4 regions of the Thermosinus thermophiluss DSM 23256 genome follow, and region 3 is predicted to be linked to each of the others. Evidence: riboswitches for the same ligand, from Rfam matches in the RefSeq annotation. Region 3 holds a riboswitch; each other region holds the start of a gene.
The links. A riboswitch is a leader RNA that binds a small molecule or an ion and turns the genes downstream of it on or off. The one in region 3 is predicted to bind thiamine pyrophosphate.

Region 1 (5,835 bases), on a different contig from region 3:
GCAGCCTGCCTGGTAGGCCACTCTTGGTCAATTTCGTTTGGCTCGATGGGGTCGTCCTATTATACGATTCAACTGGTTACTAAGATTCCGGGCGAAATCATCGGCCCTTGGATGGCCGTGCTGTTTATTGTACCAATTATCGCCACGGGTTTTGCAGTGGCTCATATCTACGGCGGCTTACCCGCGGTAAAACGCGGCGCGCCGGCCATAATCGTTACCAGCGCGGTTATGTCTTTTATGTGTTGGCTGATGAACGCCATCGGCGCGGCGCAGCTGGCCACGCTGATACCGGCCTTGTTCGGTTGCGGTACGATTGCCGCTATGGCCCGGACCGGTTTTTACCGTAGCGACTTAACGACAGAGGAACTGGCTCGGCAGAACGTACCACGGACGATGGGTTTTCATCTTGCCTTTTCGCCATATTATATCCTTATTCTGCTGTCCATCCTGTCGCAGATTAAGGACATCGCCAAGGTATTTGCGCCATATACTTGGGGGTTAGACTATCCGGCTGTCCAGACGGCGTTCGGCTTCGCGGTAAAAGCGGAAAAAATGTATTCGCGGATCAATATATTGACGCATCCGGCACCCTTGCTGATAGCGGCTGCCATCATCGGCTACTTGGTGTTTCGGTCTGCGGGAAAATGGAAACCGGGCGCGGCCATTGACGCGCTGAAAAGCACCTTTTCCCAGTGCGTGCCGACCAGTATCGGCATTATTACCATGGTCATGATGGCGCTGATCATGAACGACACCGGCATGACCAACTTGCTGGCGCAAGGTATGGCCAAGGCTACCGGCGTATTGTTCCCCATCTTTTCGCCTTTTATTGGTGTCCTGGGGGCTTTTTTGACAGGCAGCAATACCAACTCTAACGTAATGTTCGGTGCTTTGCAGGTAGAGACTGCCAAAGTGCTGGGCATCAGTACGGTGATTATGGCCGCCGTCCAGTCGGTGGGGGGATCGGTGGGCTGTTCCATTGCCCCGTCGAAAGTGCTTATCGGTACCGCTACGGTAGGGCTCGACGGACGGGAGAACGAGGTTATGTACCGGACCATCCCATACTGTGCGCTGGTAGCGCTGCTTGTTGGTATCAACGCCTGGCTGTTTGCTTACGTGTTCTTCAGGAACCTGCCATAGGCTGAAAGGAGGAAAGGGGTATGACAGCAAATCCGACATCTGGCAGTGGCTCTAAGCCTGTGCCTTGGGGTAAAAAATACCGTACGCCGCTGATGAACACCGCTTTTTGGTTGTTCTGGCTGGCTTTTCCGTTCGCATACTTCGGCGGTGTGCAAAAAAATGGTTTCTTCATTACCTTGTCGCTAGTCCTATTTTGTATTGCCTGTGTGATACCGTTAGTTACCAAGAAATAAAGCAATGGGGATCCGTATTGCCTACTCGCATACGGATCCCCTGAATTTACAGTTTTGGCAGGAGGGGCAATATGCGGCTTTTGTTGGTTGGTGGCGCAGGTGAAATCGGGCGACATCTGACCGAATATTATCTGCGGTCAGGACACGAAGTGCTGGTTTATGACCGTTCGGCCAATCCCCAAATGGCGGCGGGACGGGCAGGGCTTACTATTATTAAGGGCGACTTGGAAGATATAGAGCTTTTGCGGAGCGTCGTACCCGGCAGCGATTTCGTGGTGAATCTGGCCTGGAGCTTTGCTGACAATGCGGCTGCGCTTTTCCGCAGCGATCTCGGCGGACACATCAACCTCTTAGAAGTGGCCGCTTCCGCTCGGATTCAACGCTTCGTTTATGCCAGTACGGCGGCGGTGTACGGCAGTCCCCGGACGGAACCGGTAACGGAGGAACACCCGTGCCTGGTGCAACAGGCACGCAACCCCTTATATGCCCTTGCCAAATATGCTGCCGAGCAACTTTGTCATGTATATAACACCGAAAGAGGGCTGCCAATTACCATCCTGCGTTTTTGGTGGGCTTTCGGCGAGACTATCGGTGGTAAGCATCTGCGTAACATGGTACGCGCTGCGGTAAATAATGACATGATTCAGATTGTGAAAGGGGCCGGCGGCTGTTTTGTTACCATGGAAGATTTGGCGGCGGCTATTCTGCTGGCCGGGCAGAACACCGCTATCAGTGACGGGGTTTATAATATCGGCAGCCTGTTTCTTACATGGTCAGAGATCGTAGCAATGCTGGTGGAGGCTACCGGTTCACGTTCGCCGATAGTAGAGGTATTGGATCATGACTGGACAGGACCGGCTTTTCTGCGGGAACGGTGGCAGTTGAGTTGCACTAAAGCAAGTCGGGAGATCGCTTTTCAGCCCCGGCGCGACGGTGATGCCATGCGGGACGCGTTCCGTCAGGCACTTATTAGGTGTTGCCAGGAAGTAAAAGATGCGATTAAACCGTGATGAGCGGGGAAAGGGGTAGGAAGTGGACATTGGGGCTGGTTTAGATTATTGCTGCCGCTATATAAAAAATAAATGGCTAGGTAAGAGCAGTGCACCGTTGCCGGCGCCCGCCGAAGGACTGGTCATATTTTTTGGTGCCAGTCTAGGCATGGGCGTAGTCACTTATCTAGCCATGGAATGTAACGCGCCGGTTCTGGTGGCATCTTTTGGCGCCTCAGCGTGTCTGATATTCTGCGTGCCTGCAGCACCGTTCGCCCAACCCCGCAGCGTAATTGCCGGTCACATCATTGCGGCTGTGGTTGGGGTTATCATGCACATTATATTTGGCTCGACCTGGTATGCGGCAGCTTTTAGCGTGAGCGGGGCCATTGTCGCCATGCTTTATAGCAGGACCCTGCATCCGCCGGCGGCGGCTACCGCTCTCATCGCGGTGGTGACCGGTCAAAGCATTTTCTACCCGCTGTATCCGGTAGCGCTGGGGTCGACCATCCTAGTGCTTGCGGGGAAGGTTTTGAACCGTCTGATGTCGGGAATAATGGCGGCAATATTCCCCCCTAAAAAAATCGCGCGATAAATGGGGTGACGGCCAGCCAGCGGATTGGGTATGGGCGATTAAAGACAAGAGAAAAATATATGTTGTGCTAGGGGGGCCGGAAAGGCCGGCTGAGATATAGATCCGTTAAATCTATGACCCTATAACCTGATCTGGGTAATGCCAGCGTAGGGAAAGCTCCAGGATTTACGTTTTTCTTGCAGCGCATCCTTACGGGGGCGCTTTTTTGGTTGTTGCTACATGCTCATTTTGCTCAAGTCTCTTCCGAACAGGAGGAGTAATAGCCCCCGTTATATTGTTGTTACGACAAGATAAAGAAGAGGGAAAGTAGGTGTAATTATGATGAACGACAATAATACATTGCAGTTCAAGCATTTCCTGTTTCTATGGTTTGGCGCCGCCGTTTCGGTGGCCGAGATTCTTGCCGGCGGTCTTCTCGTTCCGCTGGGCTTCACTGCCGGGATTGCAGCCATCATACTGGGGCATTTTATCGGTACCACGTTGCTAGTGATGGGAGGTATCATCGGCACACGGGAACGCATCCCTGCTATCGAGTCGACCCGCATTTCCTTCGGAGCGTACGGAACAACTCTCTTTTCCGTATTGAACGTTCTACAACTGATAGGTTGGACAGCCATTATGATCATTTCCGCTGCCAAATCGGCCAACGAAATTACGAAAATGCTCTGGCAGTTTGATTATTTCGCGCTATGGTGCATAATCATAGGCGGTCTTATTTTTCTGTGGATTGCCCTTGGTAGGGAGGGCGGCTGGAAAAAGGTCAACATGGCTGCGGTATTGCTGCTGTTTGGCCTGACGATTATGCTAAGCGCCATGGTATTCAAAGATATAAGCATTTTAACAAAGGTCCCGGCAGGCGGAATGCCGTTTAGTGAAGCGGTGGAACTGAGTGTTGTCATGCCGCTGTCCTGGTTGCCCCTCATTGCCGACTATACTCGCTTTGCCCAGCAGGCAAAAAACGCCGCATGGGGAAGCTGGCTGGGGTATTTCCTGGGAAGCTGCTGGATGTATACTATCGGCCTTGCCGCCGCCATCAGTACCGGTAAAGCCGATCCGACCGACATAATGCTGGCCGCCAACCTGGGGTTTGCGGCTCTGGGAATTATTGTCCTCTCGACCGTTACCACTACTTTTATGGACGCTTATTCGGCCGGGGTCAGTTTTACCAACCTCCGGCCCGGTCTTAACGAAAAACTCGTGGCGCTTGTAATAACGGTAGTCGGCACTCTGCTGGCGCTGGTAGCCGATATGGAACAATACGAAGTCTTCTTACTGGCCATCGGTTCGGTTTTCGCCCCGCTCTATGCCATTCTGCTCACTGACTATTTCATTCGCAAAAAGCGGAGTATTAACCCCCAATTGCTGGCCAACTGGGGAGCGCTGGCCGTTTGGGCTATAGGCGTCGCATTATACTATTGGTTCCTTAAACTTGACCTGGTATTTGGGGCGACCATCCCCGTAATGTTTGCTACCGGTCTGCTTTATCTGGTAACAGGGGGGTATATAGACAAATGGGTATATTGCAAGAAAACGCCCAAACCCTGCTGCGGATGAAGGCATAAAGGCCGTTGATCATCCTGGTAGATCTGTGCCCAATGTGATATGTAATTTGGGAAATCGGCGTCGATGACGCTGGTTTCTGCAGTATATTTCTATTGTTTATTTATGTTTACAGAGGTAAATATGCGCATTGACGTCTGAAGGTTTTAAAAGTACAGAGTGTGAGGCTTAGGGGCTAATCCTGCTGGTTTGTCATATTTCCGGGTGGCGAGTTCCGGGCCGGTGTTTTGCATTCGGTCAGTCGGCATAGAAGTAGCGTACCGGCCAGCATCACGGCGCTGCCGGCAATGATGGCCGCAGCCAGCGAACCGGTGGCATCACGCAGATAGCCGGAAACAATAGGAGCGACAATGGCGGCGCACATGATGGTAGAATTGAAAATACCCACGGCCGCTCCCATGCGGCCCGGATAACGGGTGCTAACGATATCACCTGTCCAGGCAACGGTGATGGGGGTAAAGGCCGAGTTGGTAAAAAGACCTAGCAGGAGCAGTGTAGCTATAATCCCCGGCTTGCTGTCCACATGGGCCAGCAGGTAAAGGCTCAGGGCGGCTGCAGGGAGCACGGCCAGCGCTACCGGCTTGCGCCCCAAGCGGTCAGAAAGTTTTCCCCATAACAGGGCTGCCGGAACAGCCGTTACCGCCATTAACCCGGTATAAAAACCAGCCTGGCCAAGACTGAACCCTTTTTCAACTTTTAAATAGGTGGGTCCCCATGTTATGGCAACCCAAAAGCCATAGAGAGCCGCAAAGGTCGCGGCGTTGATGAGCCAGAGCTGCTTATCCCGGAGAATGGCCTTGTAGTCTTGCCAGGTCGGTGTCCGATCACCTTTGATATTAGGAAGCGACTTAGAGAAATAGGGCAGCATTAAAAAGGTGGGGATGCTCATGAGGACAAAAGGAGCGTGAAAATCACCGAGGGCTTCATAGACTGGTCCGCTGACGGCTAAACCGGCCAGCAATCCCAGAGCCATGCCCATGCCGATAATTGCCGAGCTATAGCCGCGGCGTTCGGGGGGAACAACCTGCAGGGTGGTGCCATAGGCGGCGGGGTAATAGGCGCCGGCCCCCAGTCCGTGAAGGGCTGCGAACAGCAGTAAAAGGGAATAGTTTACGCCCCAGAGACCGAGGCCAAGCAACCCAAGACCGGCCACGCCGTACATGACAATGAGTACTGTTTTAAGGCCGAGGCGGTCGCCGATGATGCCGGCGGGGATTTGCATTAAAACATAAAGAAAAAAATAAGCGCTGGTTAGGCCTCCTACCTGTGTGGAAGATAGGGACATACTGGCGGCCATAACAGAGAGCAATGGGTACAT
Region 2 (5,835 bases), on a different contig from region 3:
CCGCCCCTGTCTGACCAATTCTTTTAAATCACGATTGGTTGCTGCAATTATTCGGACGTCAAGTTTTATCGGCTTCTTTCCTCCAATGCGGGTAATTTCTTTGTTTTGGAGGACTCTGAGTAGTTTTGGTTGAAGTTCTAGCGGCATCTCACCGATCTCGTCCAACAGTAAAGTTCCTTTGTTAGCTAGTTCAAATACGCCGATCCTGCCGGTATTTGCTGCTCCCGTAAAAGCGCCTTTTTCATAGCCAAAGAGCTCAGCTTCAAGCAGATTAGCGGGAATGGCTGCGCAGTTAACCTTGATAAATGGCTCATTCTTTCTGGCGCTGTTAAGGTAAATTTCATTGGTAACTACTTCTTTCCCCGTACCCGTCTCTCCTGTAATCAACACTGTAACGTCAAGTGTGGCGACCTGATGCACCATTTTTATTATCTGCTGGGCCTCAGGGCTCTGGCCGATAAAGTTTTTATTCAGATGCAACTTGCGGAGATGTTCAATTTCCTGTTTCTTTTTATGTTTGTCTTCCTCTACTGCCTTGATTTTTTCTTGTGTTGCTTCTAATTCGGCCTTCATAGCTAATAAATTAGTAATATCTCTGTCAATGACAACTACTTTTTTTACTTGGCCGTCTTCATCAAAAATTGGAGTACCTGTAATCAGCATTTTTTTGCCATTTCTTAAACTTTCACCTACAGAATTAACCTGTTTCCGATATTTGATCACTAAGGGTGTTACTGCATTTTTGTATAATCCTTCTTTTTCGCAATCGGTAACATATTTGTTTATTACTTCTTCTGGGTTTATGCCTGTCATCTCGACATAAGCTTTATTTACATAGAGCGTTTTCCCATCACCATCGGCGACATATATCCCGTCATACAGATAATCTCCAACTTCCCTGAGGTCAAACTCTTTTGCCTGCTTATATTCTTCCAGTACTTTTTTCAGACCTTCTGATACATCCTTAACGGGATCCAATTTATCATTTATCGATAATTCATCCGTACTTAATTTATCAATAAGGTATTTCAAAAACGCCACCGGACAAAACTGTTGTTTTTTTACCATTTTTATAACCTCCCGCAGGCGTTCAAGGCACAAAAGGCTCTTAAAGCCTATCTTCGAAAGAGCGGCGCGAGTCTTGACACCTGGCAAGCATAGGCCATGATTTCTTAGGCGGAAGCGTGAAATTGGCGAGCTTGTGATTAATCGCTCTCTTTTTTAAAAAATTTTATCCGGCTGGGTCGTTTTTACTTTCCGAATGGTATTGTTAGCCAAGGTACTTGAATGTCACCGTTTTCTTCATGTCAGGGTGGAGGCTGTTGTATACCGGGCATTCCTTAGCCGCAAGCTCGATGATCTTTCGTTCTTTGGCACTGTAATTATTATGGGGCAGAATAATTTCGGTAATCAATTCGACTATCCGGCGGGGATCGGTTCCCATTACTTTCGTTGTATGCACCTCCGCGCCATCGATGTTAAAGCCGTGAGTTTGCGCGGCAATGCCAATGATGGTTAACACGCAGGCCCCATAAGCCGTAGCCAGAAGGTCAGTAGGCGAAAATGCTTCTCCCTTGCCATGATTATCGGTGGGGGCGTCGGTAATTAGTTTGCTCCCGGACTGGAGATGCACCGACTCGGTGCGTAGCCCGCCCAGATATTTCGTTTGTACGGTAGCCATAGTAAAACCCCTTTCGCTTAGTTGCGTTTTTAAATGTATAGTTCGCTCTTTGGCTATTTTTTCCTCCGTTAACCGGAGTTTTGGGTCGTGAGATAAACCCCGCTGATAATTAACATAGCGCCGGCAATTTGCTGCCAGGAAACCGCTTCATTTACCAACAGGACGGCCAAGATCGTCCCCGCTACCGGCACGATATTCATAAATATCGCTGCCCGATGGGGACCGAGAACCGATACCCCGTGATTCCACCAAAAGAAGGCTAAACAGCCGCTCCCCAGCACCATATATGCCATACTGACCCAGCCGAAGAAACTCAGGGCAATAGCGCCGTTAAAGCCTTCCATGCGCGCAATTGCAAATAGGATGAGCGCGCCAACTGCGCTTGCCCAGGCGGTTGCCGCCAGCGCCGACATGGTGCGCATTACCTTGCGGCCGATGACGGAGTAAACGGCCCAGCTTACCTGCGCCAGCGCCAGCATAATATCGCCAATGTTAAAGCTTAGCCCGGTCAACACGGCCAGGCTGCCGTTGGCGACTACGACAATAACCCCGAAAAAAGATATGGCTACCCCTGCCAACTGGCGGAAGGTTAAGCGTTCGTTTAGCAGGAGCGCCGCCAGACAGGCCGTAGTCACCGGGCCTACCGCATTTAGCAGGCTCATGTTGGTAGCCGTCGATAGTTTGACGCCGCTATAAATTAAAAAATTAAACAGGGCTATCCCGGTTATCCCCAGGGCAATGATGCCAGGCAGCTGTTCCCGCCGGGGGAGGCATTTTCTGCCTTCAATATAAAACGCCAGAAGAATCAAGATGACGCTGACCGCGGCGAAGCGTAAAAATGCGGTCGTAACCGGTGACAACTCGCCAACCGTATATTTGGCTGCTACTGCGTTACCTCCCCAGAGTATGGCCGTCAGCGTCAATAAAATATAGACTCCCCGCTCGGTATTGAAAAATTGTATCAAAACGGTTGGCACCTCCGTGATGAAATCTTACCGAAAATATTATAACTTACTCTAAATATTATAACTTACTCTCAACTCTTACACGATATGAAGGCGGAATTATTTATGTGCCCTGGCGGGACTTTGAGCGGGAGGGGCTCAGCACCTATATTTACGGCCCCGGTCATCCTTGGTACCTTCGGAAAAGCCTGGGGCAAAGAATTAAAATAGTGATACTTTACATTACTCCTAATCTGGAATACAATGTAAATAGGTGAATAGACAGAGAGCTAGGGGGGCCTGTTGGCTGAGAAGACGGCATGTCTGACCCTTGGAACCTGATGTGGTTAGCACCACCGTAGGGAAGCTTTCAGCGAACAATACGAAGCAAGCTTTTCTGCGCTTGCTTTTTCTTTTTACATTTTAGATTAACAAGGAAGGTTGGGATTGACGTGACTTACAGTACCCAAATGGATGCGGCGCGAAAAGGGATAATAACCGAACAGATGAAAATCGTCGCCGCCAAAGAGAAGATGGATCCAAACCGGCTGCGAGAACTGGTCGCCAGCGGGCAAGTGGTAATTCCCGCGAACAAAAATCACCGCAAGTTAGATCCTGAAGGCATTGGCGCAGGGCTCCGGACCAAAATCAACGTAAATTTGGGCGTTTCCAAAGATTGCTGCAATATTGAACTGGAACTGGAAAAAGCAAGGAAGGCAATCGAGTTAAAGGCTGAAGCCATCATGGACTTAAGTTGCTACGGCAAGACCCGGGAATTTCGGCGGAAGTTGGTTGAGATGTCACCGGCGATGATTGGCACCGTTCCGATGTATGATGCGGTGGGGCTGTTGGAAAAGGACCTCAAGGACATAACGGTGGATGAATTTTTTAAGGTCGTAGAGACCCATGCGGAAGACGGCGTCGATTTTATGACCATCCACTGCGGGATCAACCGGGCCACGGCGGAAAGGGTTAAACGGAATAAACGGCTGACAAATATTGTTTCCCGGGGCGGCTCGCTGCTTTTTGCCTGGATGGAACTGAACAATCAAGAGAATCCTTTCTATGAATATTATGACCGGCTGCTCGATATCTGCGTTAAGTACGATATTACGCTCAGTCTGGGGGATGCGTGCCGCCCCGGGTCGATTCACGACGCTACCGACGCTGCGCAGGTCGAAGAATTAATTGTCCTGGGTGAGTTAACCAAACGAGCCTGGGAGAAAAACGTCCAGGTAATGATCGAAGGACCAGGCCACATGCCCATCAATGAAATACCAGGTAACATGATGCTGCAGAAACGGCTGTGCCACGGCGCCCCGTTTTATGTCCTGGGCCCAATCGTTACCGATATCGCGCCGGGCTATGACCATATTACAAGCGCCATCGGCGGGGCGATTGCCGCGGCTCACGGCGCTGACTTTCTCTGTTATGTAACGCCGGCTGAGCATCTGCGCTTACCTGATCTTGATGACATGAAAGAAGGAATAATCGCGGCGAAGATTGCCGCTCACGCCGCCGATATTGCGAAAGGTATTCCTGGAGCGCGTGATTGGGACAACGCGATGAGTGAAGCCCGGGCGAATGTGGATTTCCCGCGCATGATCGAACTGGCGATTGATCCGGAAAAGGCCCGCCGCTACCGGGAATCATCCAAACCGGAACACGAGGATACTTGTACTATGTGCGGTAAAATGTGTCCGATGAAGAACATGAAAAAAATACTTAATGGCGAGGACTTGTGTATAAAATAAGAGGTCGGGAGATTTTTCTCCCGGCCTCTTGTTTACGAATTAGCCGTTTCTGCTTGACCGCGCCAAGCTGGACGAGCTATTCGAACGAATAGCCAAACCAGAACAACGGTGTAGGATGGTGGACCGCCTGGAAGAAGAATTGGCCGCATGGGCAAAATAGGATTAGAACCTAACCGAAATTTAGGCAGAAAGAAGGGGGAAAACGCTATGGGGCTCGATTTTCAAAAGAACCTGGGAGATACTGACCGGGCCGTCCGAATGGTTGTCGGGGGATTTTTGCTTGGGCTGGCTGCCAGCCAGACAATTGCCGGGCCTTGGGCAGTGGTTGCTGCCGTTTTCGGCGCGTCCCAGATCATCGAAGGCTATTATGGGTATTGACTTGTCTATGATTTATTGGGTTGGTCAACCCGGAAGGCGAAGGTTTGACGTGCCATTGTGTTTATTTTCTAATGCGGTCAGTAACTCGTGAACCGTTTCCCCGTCGTCGGGATAGGTAGCAATGACAGCTGAAATACTTTCCTCGTTTAGGATGGGCAGACGGCTTTTCAGTCTTTCCAGTATGACGTTTACTCCCTCCCCGCCGGTAAATGGCAGGAGGAGCAATAAATTACGCTGCTCGGTTAAAAAGACCGAGTCTATCTCGCGGAGCAACGACCTAATCGTGTCTTTGACGGTAAAAAGTTGTGGCGAATTGTCGATGGAACGCAATTTAGGCGGTAAGTATAACCCGAGCAGAGCGAGCTTTGTTTTCGCTCTGCTCGCCCGGTTAATCTCCAGGCGAATCGCATCTTCAATTGCCAGGGGAGGTCTTAAACCGCACCGTAAAAGTAGTGCCTTCGCCCGGAATGCTGTGGACGGTCACTGTCCCGCCGTGCGCTTCCACCAGGCTTTTTACGATTGCGAGGCCAATGCCGGAGCCGCCGCTTTGCCGGTCACGCGCTTCATCGCACCGATAAAATTGATCAAAAATGTGCGGAACATGTTCCGGCGGTATGCCTGGGCCATCATCGGCTACCGTTACTTCGGACCACTCGTCTTCTTCCGTTACGGTCACCGTTACGCGGGCTCGTGCGTAGCGCAGCGCATTGGACAATAAGTTCTGGAAAATTTGCGTCGTCCGGCCAGGGTCGGCTTCGACGATGGCGTCTGAGCCTGAACAAGAGAGCAAAATCCCTTTTTCTTCGGCAATAGGGTTAAGCAGGGCAACGCTTCTGCCTGCTAATTGCAGGAGGGATACTTTGGTTTTTTCCAGCGGCAGGTGTCCGGCATTGGCCAGCGAGAGGTCCCGCAGATCCTTAATCAGCCGGCTAAGGTGAAGCGCTTCCTCGTGTAGCGATATAAGTTGTTCTTTATTCGGTTCGATGATGCCGTCAATCATTCCCTCCAGGTTACCTTGGATTATGGTAATCGGGGTTCGTAGTTCATGGGCGATGTCGGCGAGCAGACGTTTGCGCAG
Region 3 (5,835 bases):
TAAGCAATTAAAGCAAGCAGCATTACTTTTACAACGATGGGGGTACGGGGATGCTTCCAGGCGAAATATAGGATTAGGGCATTATTCTTGAACACCTTCAGCCATCCCCACCAGCGCAGCAAACCGCTTGGGACCATGTAAAACACCACCTGTTATTATTAATATAAACCATACTACCACGCTTACCCATCATTATACCTGTCCGTAACACCGGTTGCCAAATAAATCGGCCCAAATATTACTCCGACCAAAAACAGTCCCCGTCGGCCTTACGGCTGACGGGGACTGTTATGTAATCGGCATTATGCGCAATCGGCAAGTTGGCCGGATAAATCTATAAATCTTTAATTAGGCAGCACCTTGCCCAAGCTTTTCCCGAAAAAATTTAACCACCGGCGTATGGTACAACAGATAAGCAATAATACTACCGCCAGCAGTGCTGACGAAAAAGGGAATAACAAAGAAGAACGCGCCAACCTTAGAACCAATAAGATATTTGGCCACCGGGAACGCCACCAGGGCGCCGATGATGCCGGTGCCGATAACTTCGCCCACCACCGCACCGAGGATATGCCCTGTCCGGTGGTACACAATTCCGGCCAGGGCCGCGCCAATCATGCTGCCGGGAAAGGCGAGGAGCGAACCGGTGCCAAGAATATTGCGCAAAAGCGAAATCCCGAAAGCGGCACTGACCGAATAGCGGGTCCCCAGCAGCACCGCTAATAAGACGTTGATGGCATGCTGGACAGGAAAACATTTGGCCGCACCAACCGGAATATACACCAGGTGGGCGGACAAAACCCCAATAGCCATAAATAAGGCCGTAAACGTCAGTTTTTTCAGCCTCACGCTTATCGCTCCCTGCCGTAGTATTCAATCCGGCCATACTCATGGATGATGGCCGGCGTCATCTTGAACACCGCATCAAAAAGGCGCATCCGGAAAGTGCCGATCCCGTCTTCGGGTTTTAGGAACCGCTGCGCCAGTTCCCCCGCGATCCCCATAACGGCAATACCGGCCGCCGCCCCGGCAAAATAGTCGTCGGTCGCGCCGCAGCAGCACCCGATCAGGGACGTCGCCATACACCCCGTACCGGTTACCGCTGTCAGCAGCGGATGTCCGTTGTTGATCAGACAGAGATCGTCGCCGCGCACCACAATGTCCGTCTTACCGGTAATGGCCACCGTGCACCCCAGCTGCCGGGCAAGATTTTGGGCTGCTTGCACGCCGCCCTGTTCGTCCGCTATCGAGTCTACCCCTTTTATACCCGTATTCAGACCGGCCAATACTTTAATCTCGGACATATTACCCCGGATGACGGCCAGCCGTACCTCGCGGATTATTTGTTCGGCCGCTGCGGTCCGCATGGCGGTGGCACCTACGCCCACTGGATCGAAAATAACCGGAACCCCTAAGCTATTAGCCTTTTTACCGGCGGCAACCATCGCCGCCACCGCCCGGGAGCTCAATGTGCCGATATTGAGCACCAGCGCTGCGGCATGAGAAACCATTTCCTCCACTTCCGCGATATCGCTCGCCATAACCGGCGAGGCGCCGAGCGCGAGCGTGATATTGGCGCAATCATTAACCGTCACATAGTTGGTAATATGGTGAACTAACGGTCGCTTTTGCTTTACCTGGGTAAGGATGGCGGCAATTTTGGCCAGTAGGTCGGTTTGCCCGTTACTCATCAATAAACACCCCTGCTTTTTTATATAAATCATAAAAATGATGCGTCGGACCGACGCCTTTGCCAATGGCCAGCGCGTGCGCGATGGCAGTAGTGATATATTCCTTGGCCAGCGCTACGGCGTCATACACCGCATACCCCCTGGCCAAGTTGGCCGCAATGGCCGCCGACAGCGTGCAGCCGGTGCCATGAGTATTCGCGGTGGCGATACGAGGCGATGAAAAATAGCGAAAAGTATTGCCGTCAAACAAAATATCGGTGGCATCGTCAGCCCGGTGGCCGCCTTTCAGCAAGACATTTTGCGGGCCAAAGCGGTGGATCATTTTAGCGGCTTCTTCCATATCCTTCAAACTGGTAATTTTCATGCCGGTAATAACTTCCGCTTCCGGAATATTGGGCGTCACTACCGTCGCCAGCGGCAGCAGCAAAGCGGTCAGTTTGCTCTCAGCCGCCGGGTTGAGCAAATGATACCCGCTTTTCGATACCATCACCGGATCGACGACAACGTTACGGGCCTGGTACTTTTTGAGCCCGGCCGCAATCGTCTCGATGGTTTCAATCTGGGAAACCATGCCAATTTTAACCGCATCGACTGCAATGTCTTCAAAGACAGCTTCGATCTGTTTGGCGATAACTGCCGGGTCAATATCCTGAACCGCAAAAACACCCTGGGTATTTTGCGCCGTAACGGCCGTAATAACGCTCATGCCAAAAACACCGTTGGCGGCAAAAGCCTTTAAATCGGCCTGGATACCGGCGCCGCCGGATGAATCCGAACCGGCAATCGTCAATGCTTTTTTCATGGTTAGCCCACCTCGCCCATAATAAAATAAGCGCCTCCCCCGTAAGGATGCGCTTTCCTGACCTTGAAACAATCGCTTAAGCTTCCCTACGCTGGCATTACCCAGTTCAGGTTAAAGGGTCACAGAAATTAACGGTTCTGTATCTCAGCCGGCCTCCCGGCTCCCCTAGCTCCAACCATATTCGGTTTTGTCTTCATCGTAGCACGAATACCAGAGATTGACAAGTGGTATTTTTGCGGATTGACGACCTCAGCAAACTGTAATAAAATTTATGAGTGTCATAGATTTAATATATTATTGGGAAGGGGCCGTTGGATGAACTCGCTGCTAAGTCGCTATTATACCAATATTATCACCAGTTTTTGGAATCAAAAATACACGATTATCGCGCTCGGTGTTTTAAGCGCGCTGTATTTCGGCGTCATCGGCATTGCCTGGGCGGTAACCGGCGAATTTACCCGGTGGGGTGGACACATTCTTCAGCTAATTGGTGTTAATACTACTGCTTACAGCTACCTGAAGCTGATCAACTTCACCGGCACGCCGCTGACCCGGGTCGATGGCGTTTTGGTGTTCGGCATGTTTGCCGGCGCTTTTATCAGCGCCCTTTTCGGGCAGAATTTCAAATTCAGAATTCCTACCGGCAAGCGCGTCATTCAGGCGCTTATCGGCGGTATTATTGCCGGGTTCGGTACCAGAATGGCCATGGGCTGCAACTTAGCCGCCTTATTTACCGGGATTCCCCAGTTTTCCTTTCATACCTGGCTTTTCACCCTGGGCACGATCATAGGAACATATTTCGGCCTGAAAATTAGCATGCATCCCTGGCTGGCAGGAAAACCTAAGCTGGTAGCGGTAAAAAATGTAGGTGAGCCCCAAGAAAACGAGGCATACTACCGCCTGCAGCCGTATATCGGCTTTGTGGGCTTTGCTTTATTTATCCTTTACCTTGTTAACCAGGCCACCGGCGCCTATCCGCCAAAGCTGCTGTTGGCAACCATTTTTGGGTTTTGGTTCGGCTTTCTTATTCAGAAAGGACAGGTCTGCTTTACTTCCGCCTTCCGTGACCTTTGGCTGACCGGACGGTCGAACACGGCTCACGCTCTCGTCTGGGCAATTGCCGTGCAAACCCTGATTACCGCCGTATTTTTAAGCAAAGGCATGCCGCCAAACGTTATCTGGTGGGCCGGGCCGGGTGCGCTTCTCGGCGGCCTCTTGTTTGGCATCGGCATCGTTATTGCCGGCGGTTGTGAGACCGGTTGGATGTATCGGGCAATGGAAGGGCAAATCCACTTCTGGTTCGTAGGCCTGGGCAATATTATCGGCGCTACGCTTCTTACCCTTGCCTGGGATCCAATCGTATATCCTTGGTTAGTATCACCTTTTCCACGGATTGATTTGGCCAAGCAGTTCGGATTGGCCGGAGCGATCGGCTTAACGCTGGCAATGCTCCTCATCCTGTATATCTGGGCTGATTGGTATCAAACATCAAAAAAAGGAATACTTTTAAGGAGGTCACCAGATGCCAGATAAAAGATATTTACTGGACTTACGCGGCGAGGCCTGACCTTATCCCGTAGTGTTTTCGTTGGAAACACTTAGCAAACTGGAAAAAGGAACAGTCGTGGAAATCCTCGCCGACTGCCCGCAAAGTTTTACTTCCGTTCCGGAAGAATTAGTGAAAGCCGGCTATGAAATGGTGGAACCGCCCCAAAAAACCGGCCCTACCTTGCGTTTTCTCGTAAAAATACCTGATTAACCACCAAGCGACCGTTTCCCGCAGACTGCAGGAAACGGTCGCTTGCCAGGTATTGGAGGAGGGAAAAGGGTTGAAAACAAAATCATTCAATACCTACAAAGTAAGCAAGGAACATGCGGGCTTAACGGTTGAGAATTATTTAAAACAGGTCTTACAGTACTCGGGGCGGCAAATCCAGAAACTAACCCGCCGCAAGGGCATCCTCCTCAACGGTAAAACGGTTTACCTGCAGAAGAAAGTAAAACCGGATGACACTTTGCGGGTCATTGTGGACGGGGATAATGCCTACGGGGTTCAGCCGGAGCAAGGACCGGTCGAAATACTTTACGAAGACGACTACCTGTTGGTCATAAATAAGCCGGCATACCAGCTGGTGCATCCTACCGGCCACACAACAAGCGGCACGCTGGCCAACTATTTGGCATATCATCTCGAGCAGCGGGGAATTATCTGTACGATTCGCGCCGTACACCGGCTCGACCGGGAAACATCAGGCTGTATAATTTTTGCCAAAGATGCCCGCAGCCAATTCCTCCTGGAACAGCAACTAGCCGCGCGGACGCTAAAACGCACCTATTGGGCGTTAGTTAAAGGAAGCGTTTCGCCCCCGGCCGGGACGATTGATGCTCCCATCGGTCCCCACCCGCATTTTGCTAACCGGCGGGCGGTAACCGCGCATGGCGACCCGGCAATAACCCATTACCAAACGGTCAGGAGCTTCCCTGAAGCCACCCTGCTTGAACTGACACTGGACACCGGCCGCACCCACCAGATCCGGGTTCATTTAGCCCATATCGGCTACCCGGTTATTGGCGACGGCATGTATGGCGTGCGCTCACCATGGATCGGCAGACAGGCTTTGCATGCGTCTTTCGTCAGCTTCAGGCACCTACAAGACCAACGCGAGCTTACAGTCCACGCGCCGCTCCCGGCCGATTTTGCCCATGCCATTGAACAAGCCCAAATTTGTAAAAAAGCACAGGCGGAGTAACGTCCTCCGCCTGTGCTTTTTTTACACTTTAAATTTCGCGACAACTTCCTGGAGTTCCGCCGCCATTTTGGCCAAACTGGCCGTAGATGCGGCTATCTCTTCGACGGCGGCGTTTTGTTCCTCGCTGGCGGCGGCTACTTGTTCAGCACTGGCGGCATTGGCGCGGGCAGCATCGGCGATAGTGTGGATCGCCTGCTCCACCTCGCCGCTGCTCTGCTGCTGTCTATCCGCCAGGGCCACAATTTGTTCGACTTCCTGATGCATGTTCTTGATCGCCTGATAGATTTCCTCAAAAGCCTTGCCGGAGGCGGCAACAACTTGCACACCGTTGGCAACTTCCTGGCTGCCTGTATCCATCGCCTTAACCGCTTCATCGGTCTGGCGCTGAATGTCGCCAATAATGGCGGCAATTTCCTTGGCTGCCGCTTCGGACTGCTCGGCCAGCTTGCGCACCTCATCGGCCACTACCGCAAATCCGCGCCCCTGTTCGCCGGCCCGGGCCGCCTCAATCGCGGCGTTCAAAGCCAGGAGATTGGTCTGGCCGGCAATACCTGTTATAACGTCGACAATTTGACCGATTTGCCGTGACCGC
Region 4 (5,835 bases), on a different contig from region 3:
CCGCCACCGTGCGTTCATCGGAAATTTGGAATTGCCCGACGGCCTCATGGTCGGAGCGGCCGCCGACCGCCGTGCAGGAGCCGGCGGACATTTTGGTCACGCCCAGCCTTACCATCGCGTCCCGCAAGCGCCCATTCTCTCTGGTTGACAGGGTAATCCCGCTGCGCGGCATAAATAACCGGAAGGCCAAAACATACTGTACCAGATTCTGGTCGCTCACCATAACCGGGGGCGCAAAGCCGCCAAAGTGCGGCCGCATCCGGGGCGGCGAAATGCTTACTTCTACGTCGGGAAACCGGCGCTGCAGGTAATCGGCATGCAGGCCGGTGAAGAATGCTTCTTGCCGCCAGTCGTTAAGGCCGAGCAAAGCGCCGATGTTTACCGTCCGCAGCCCCGCCTGGCAGGCCCGCTCCGGCGCTTCCAGCCGAAACCGGTAATTGCGTTTTGGGCCGGCGGGGTGCATTTCGGCATAAACCTCTTCGTTGTACACTTCCTGGTAAATCGTCAGGCCGTCCACACCGGCGCCGATTAATTCGGCGTATTCTTCCTGGGTCAGCGGGTAGATTTCAATGCTGATGGAAGTAAAGTATTTTTTCAGTATGTTAACACAGTCTTTAATGTAGGAAACCGGTGAATGCTGCCGGGATTCGCCTGTAAGAATGAGAATATGTTTTAAGCCGGTAGCGGCAATAAGCTGGGCTTCCCGTTCAACTTCCGTCAAAGTGAGTTTTTTCCGCTCCAGTTTATTGTTCAGCCGGAAGCCGCAATAAACGCACTGGTTAACGCAATAGTTAGCCAAATACAAAGGCGTATAAAGAAGCATTGTCCGGCCGAAATGCTGAACGGTTAAGCGGTGAGCCTTTTGGGCCATTTCTTCTAAATAGGGCTCTGCCGGCGGTGACAGCAAGGCCAAAAAATCGAACGCGTTGAGCCGGTCTTGCCTCAGGATGTGCCGCACGTCACTAGCGGTAACTTGCGAAAAATAGGCCGCAAAGTCGAAGCTTCGATAGTCTTTAATAACGTCGTAAAAAGTGCCCATTTTACCGACCTCGTTTCATAGGTTATTCGCGGAGGAAGCCGGTCAAAGGCGACGAGGCGCTGGCATACTGCTGGACAGCGCCCGGGCCGGCCAAATAGGCGGTGCGTCCGGCGGCGACAGCCAGACCAAAAGCCTTCGCCATGGCTACCGGGTCGGCCGCGGTTGCAATAGCGGTATTCACCAAGACCGCCGCCGCGCCTATCTCCATTGCCTCGGCTGCTTCCGACGGCCGGCCGATGCCGGCGTCGACAATGATCGGCAAAGGTATTTCTTCGATTAAAATCCGGATCAACTCTTTTGTCTTTAACCCACGGTTGCTGCCGATCGGCGCCCCCAGCGGCATTACGGCCGCCGCCCCGGCTGCGGCCAGCCTTTTTGCCACAATTAAGTCAGGGCTCATATAGGGCAGTACGACAAAGCCTTCGGCCGCTAAAATTTCGGTTGCCTTAATTGTCTCGTAGTTATCAGGTAGTAAATAACGGTTATCGGATATTACTTCAATCTTGACCCAGTTGCCGCAGCCGGCGGCTCTTGCCAGGCGGGCAATCCGCACGGCTTCCTCGGCGGTTCTGGCGCCGGAAGTGTTGGGCATTAAAATGCAGTTCTGCGGAATATAGTTGATAATGTTCTCGTCGCGGCTGTCTGGGTCGACGCGCCTTAGCGCCACGGTCACCACTTGCGCTCCTGAAGCCGCGACGGCTTCGGGGATCAATTTGTTGGACGCGAACTTACCGGTGCCTAAAAAGAGGCGGCTGGTAAGTTCTTTGTCGCCAATTTTCAATACATCTGCCATTGGTTTAGCCTCCCCCTACAAAGGTGACGATTTCCAAGCGGTCATTTTCTTTTAATACGGTTGCTGGCCAGCGGTCTCTGGGGATAATGGCCAAATTAAGTTCGGTAATAATAGTTGCCGGATTTAGCGCCTTGCGGGCCACCAGCCCGGCCAGCGTCATGCCTTCCGGTAATTCGACCGGGTTGCCGTTTATCAGGACTTTCAAACCGTTTCCCCCCTTATTCTAAATATAAAAAGCGCACCCGGTTAGGTTAGGTGCGCTTAAAATACCTTCCTACGCGGGCATTACCCCGATCAGGTCAAGAGGTCTGGTGCTCGCTAGCCCACTCTCAGCCCATAACATGAGCTCCCTCGTTACACTATTCATTTTATTGCAGCTGCTGCCAATTAATTCCTGCTACCATTTTATACCTAAAACGGCGAATTGTCAAAACAAATTGAAAATCGGAAAGTGGACGAGTGGAAAGTGGAGAGGGGAAAGGGGACAGGGGACAGGGGGAGAGAACCGCGAACGTCTTATTTTTCTTTTCTGCAAAAGGGAAATACTAGCCATTAAGCGAATTTGTGAGCCGTGGAGAATTTTGCGCTGGAGGGTAATTAATGGAAAAACAGTATGATATTGGCCTTATCGGCTTGGCCGTTATGGGGGAAAATCTGGTCCTTAATATGGCTGGCAAAGGCTTTGCCGTAGCTGTGTATAACCGGACGGTCAGCAAAGTGGACGATTTTGTGGCCGGTCGCGGCAAAGGCCTCGCCATTGGCGGCGCCCATTCGGTGGCCGAGCTGGTCGCCATGCTCAAGCGCCCGCGGAAAGTCATGCTCATGGTCAAAGCCGGCAAGCCGGTGGATGATATGATCGGTGAACTGCTGCCTTATCTAGAGCCGGGCGATATTATCATTGACGGCGGCAACTCCTACTTTGAAGATACGCGGCGCCGCTGGCGCGAACTAGCCGTCAAGGGCATCCGCTTTATCGGCATGGGGGTATCCGGCGGCGAAGAAGGGGCGCTGAAAGGGCCCAGCCTGATGCCGGGCGGCGACCGGGACGCGTACCAGGAAGTAGCCCCGATCTTTACCCGCATCGCGGCCCAGGTGGCCGACGGGCCATGTTGTGCGTATGTCGGCCCTGACGGCGCCGGTCACTATGTCAAGATGGTGCACAACGGCATCGAATATGGCGATATGCAGCTTATCAGCGAGGCCTATTATATTATGAAGAACGCCCTCGGCCTGTCGGCCGACGAGCTGCACCGTGTTTTTGCCAAGTGGAACGAGGGTGACCTTGATTCCTACCTGATTGAAATTACCCGTGATATTTTCACAAAATATGACGATGCTACCGGCCTGCCGCTGGTGGAAGTCATTCTCGATAAGGCCGGGCAGAAGGGAACCGGTAAATGGACGTCACAGAGCGCCCTCGATCTCGGTGTACCCACCCCGACTATCACCGAGGCCGTTTTTGCTCGCTGCATGTCAGCGTATAAAGACGAGCGGGTGGCGGCCGCCAAGGTTCTTACCGGGCCGGACGGCCGTTATACCGGCGACCGGTACGAATTTATCCAGGCCATTCATGACGCGCTGTACGCCTCCAAAATCTGTTCCTATGCCCAGGGTTTTGCCCTTCTCAAGGCGGCCAGCGCCGAATATCAGTGGGATTTGGATTTTGGCGAAGTGGCCCTGTTATGGCGGGGCGGATGCATTATCCGGGCCCGGTTCCTGGACCGGATCAAGGAGGCGTACCAGCGCGACCCGCAGCTTCCCAATCTGCTCATCGATCCCTTTTTCCGGTCGGTTCTCGACAAAGCGCAGGCCAACTGGCGGCTGGTGGTCAAAACCTGCAAGGAGCTGGGCATCCCCACGCCGGCCTTCAGCGCCTCCCTCGACTACTATGACAGCTATCGCCGCGCCGTGCTGCCGGCCAACCTCATCCAAGCCCAGCGTGACTATTTCGGCGCCCACACTTATGAGCGCACCGACAGGCCCGGCGTTTTCCACACGGAATGGCTTGAAAGCAAATAGTTGCGCAGCACGCGCGGAAAGAATAGGCATGAGACCGTAAGGTTTTATGCCTATTTTTTGTGGGAAAGTGGCGTGTTATCCTAAATAAGTCAATTTTTTAAATAAGTCAAGCCTGCCCCCCAAGTGTAAAAAGTAACATATTTGCAGCCAAATTTTACGCTGACAGGCTGAAGGAAAATAATAGAATAACGCGAATAACCCATAACGGTACTCTATATCTTAAAAATTGGAGGTGTAGGTTAACTTAATTAAGTCTTTTAAATAATTAATACTAAGGAGGGGTTAACATTGAAACGGTTCCGTAACAAATGGCTGCTGCTGGCGCTGGTTCTGGTCTTTTTGGTGACGGCGGCCGGCTGCGGTGGCGGCAACCAGCCCAAACAAGGGCAGGGCGGACAAAAGTTCGCCGGTGTGACGATCCGCTTCCTCGCGTCCAACCATCCGTATCCCGAGGCTATTAAATCGCTAATTCCCGAGTTTGAGAAGCAGACCGGCATCAAGGTCAATATGGAAAGCTACTTTGAAGACCAGCTTACCCAGAAGCTTACGGTTGAGCTGACTTCCGGCTCATCGACGGTGGACGTCTTCATGACCCGTCCGCTCCAAGAGGGCCGCCTGTTTAGCAAGAATAACTGGTATCAACCCCTTAACAGCTACATAAACGATGCCAATAAGACGCCGGCTAGCTGGAATTGGGGCGACTTCCCCAAATCCACCGTTGACGCCGTGACGTTCAACAATAATATTAATGCCATCCCGCTTGTTACCGAGTGGGAAATGCTCTTCTACCGCAAAGACCTCTTTGAGCAGGCTGGCCTGAAACCGCCGACCACTCTCGAGGAACTCGAAGCGGCCGCCAAGAAGCTGCATAACCCATCGGCCGAAATGTACGGCATCGTGTCCCGCGGTCAGCGTGGCGCCGCCGTTACCCAGTTCTCCAGCTACCTGTACGAATATGGCGGCGACTTTATCAAAAACGGCAAGGCGGTCATCGATTCGCCGGAAGCCGTTAAGGCCCTGCAGTACTATGGCCGCATTCTCCATGACTATGGCCCGCCCGGCGTGACCAATATGTCCTGGCCCCAGGCCCAAGCCCTGTTTGCCAGCGGCAAGGTGGCCATGTGGACCGATGCCAGCACGCTGCTGTCCGGCCTGTTAGACCCCAACAAGTCCAAAGTTGCCGATAAAGTTGGCCTGGCGCCCTTCCCGGCCGGCCCGGCTGGCTTTAAGCCTTACAACGTAGTACCATGGGCCGTTGCTATTTCCGCCCAGTCCAAGAACAAGGACGCGGCCTGGGAATTTGTTAAGTGGCTGTCCAGCCCTGAAGTCATGAAGAAGGCCCAACTGGCCGGCAACACAACTTCCCGTGCTTCCATCTGGAATGATCAGGAAGTACTTGCCAAGCTCCATCCCGGCCTGGCCGACATCGCCAAGAAAACCTCGCCTGTCGCCGTACCGTATGACCGCCCGCTGATGACGGCTGTCGGCGAAGCCCGCGACGCGATCGGCGACGTCATTGTCAAAGCCATCGAGACCGGCGGTGCCGGCGACATTGCCGCCGCAGCCAAGGAGGCAGCGGCGAAAGTCGATGCCCTGCTGCAAAAAGCCGGCGAAAATAAATAAGCGCGGTACCCTTTCCGTAGGTGCGGCCCGAGGGCCGCACCTACGCTGTAAAATAAATGGCTTGCCCCGTTAGGAGGACTTCGGTTTGAACGACTTTATTGAACGCAATATCCGTTGGCTTTTTCCGCTGCCAGCACTCATTTTTATTGTATTAATGATGGCCTTCCCGGTTGTTTACACCATCTGGATCAGTCTTACCGACCTCTCGATGGCGCAAGGCGGGCAAGGCAATTTCGTTGGTCTGAAAAACTATGCGGAAATGCTTAAAGACCCCCGCTTTTTTAATGCGATTAAGCTGACGGTCTACTTCACCGCTCTGGCCGTTGGCGTGGAAACCGTCCTGGGTGTAGCCATCGCGCTG

Region 1: another riboswitch for thiamine pyrophosphate. It lies ahead of cytX (putative hydroxymethylpyrimidine transporter CytX); the one in region 3 lies ahead of thiD (bifunctional hydroxymethylpyrimidine kinase/phosphomethylpyrimidine kinase).
Region 2: another riboswitch for thiamine pyrophosphate. It lies ahead of thiC (phosphomethylpyrimidine synthase ThiC); the one in region 3 lies ahead of thiD (bifunctional hydroxymethylpyrimidine kinase/phosphomethylpyrimidine kinase).
Region 4: another riboswitch for thiamine pyrophosphate. It lies ahead of thiS (sulfur carrier protein ThiS); the one in region 3 lies ahead of thiD (bifunctional hydroxymethylpyrimidine kinase/phosphomethylpyrimidine kinase).

What each region holds. Positions count from the first base shown of each region.
Region 1 covers NZ_FNBU01000012.1:56,118-61,952, reverse strand. The annotation lists gene BLQ99_RS08570 (L-lactate permease) at 1-1,140, shown strand, start outside; gene BLQ99_RS08565 (hypothetical protein) at 1,161-1,373, shown strand; gene BLQ99_RS08560 (NAD-dependent epimerase/dehydratase family protein) at 1,445-2,383, shown strand; gene BLQ99_RS08555 (HPP family protein) at 2,406-2,957, shown strand; TPP riboswitch at 3,017-3,128, shown strand; gene cytX (putative hydroxymethylpyrimidine transporter CytX) at 3,279-4,511, shown strand; gene BLQ99_RS08545 (MFS transporter) at 4,693-5,835, opposite strand, start outside.
Region 2 covers NZ_FNBU01000003.1:45,253-51,087, forward strand. The annotation lists gene BLQ99_RS02740 (sigma-54 interaction domain-containing protein) at 1-1,068, opposite strand, end outside; gene BLQ99_RS02745 (OsmC family protein) at 1,271-1,681, opposite strand; gene BLQ99_RS02750 (DMT family transporter) at 1,750-2,646, opposite strand; TPP riboswitch at 2,908-3,007, shown strand; gene thiC (phosphomethylpyrimidine synthase ThiC) at 3,078-4,379, shown strand; gene BLQ99_RS02760 (YgaP family membrane protein) at 4,587-4,757, shown strand; gene BLQ99_RS02765 (sensor histidine kinase) at 5,170-5,835, opposite strand, start outside.
Region 3 covers NZ_FNBU01000007.1:87,539-93,373, forward strand. The annotation lists gene BLQ99_RS06000 (YkvA family protein) at 1-137, opposite strand, end outside; gene thiW (energy coupling factor transporter S component ThiW) at 349-849, opposite strand; gene thiM (hydroxyethylthiazole kinase) at 852-1,691, opposite strand; gene thiD (bifunctional hydroxymethylpyrimidine kinase/phosphomethylpyrimidine kinase) at 1,684-2,493, opposite strand; TPP riboswitch at 2,560-2,670, opposite strand; gene yedE (selenium metabolism membrane protein YedE/FdhT) at 2,809-4,026, shown strand; gene BLQ99_RS06025 (sulfurtransferase TusA family protein) at 4,073-4,252, shown strand; gene BLQ99_RS06030 (RluA family pseudouridine synthase) at 4,323-5,243, shown strand; gene BLQ99_RS06035 (methyl-accepting chemotaxis protein) at 5,265-5,835, opposite strand, start outside.
Region 4 covers NZ_FNBU01000001.1:172,832-178,666, reverse strand. The annotation lists gene thiH (2-iminoacetate synthase ThiH) at 1-1,039, opposite strand, end outside; gene BLQ99_RS00880 (thiazole synthase) at 1,062-1,832, opposite strand; gene thiS (sulfur carrier protein ThiS) at 1,837-2,037, opposite strand; TPP riboswitch at 2,087-2,195, opposite strand; gene gnd (decarboxylating NADP(+)-dependent phosphogluconate dehydrogenase) at 2,433-3,851, shown strand; gene BLQ99_RS00865 (ABC transporter substrate-binding protein) at 4,140-5,474, shown strand; gene BLQ99_RS00860 (carbohydrate ABC transporter permease) at 5,560-5,835, shown strand, end outside.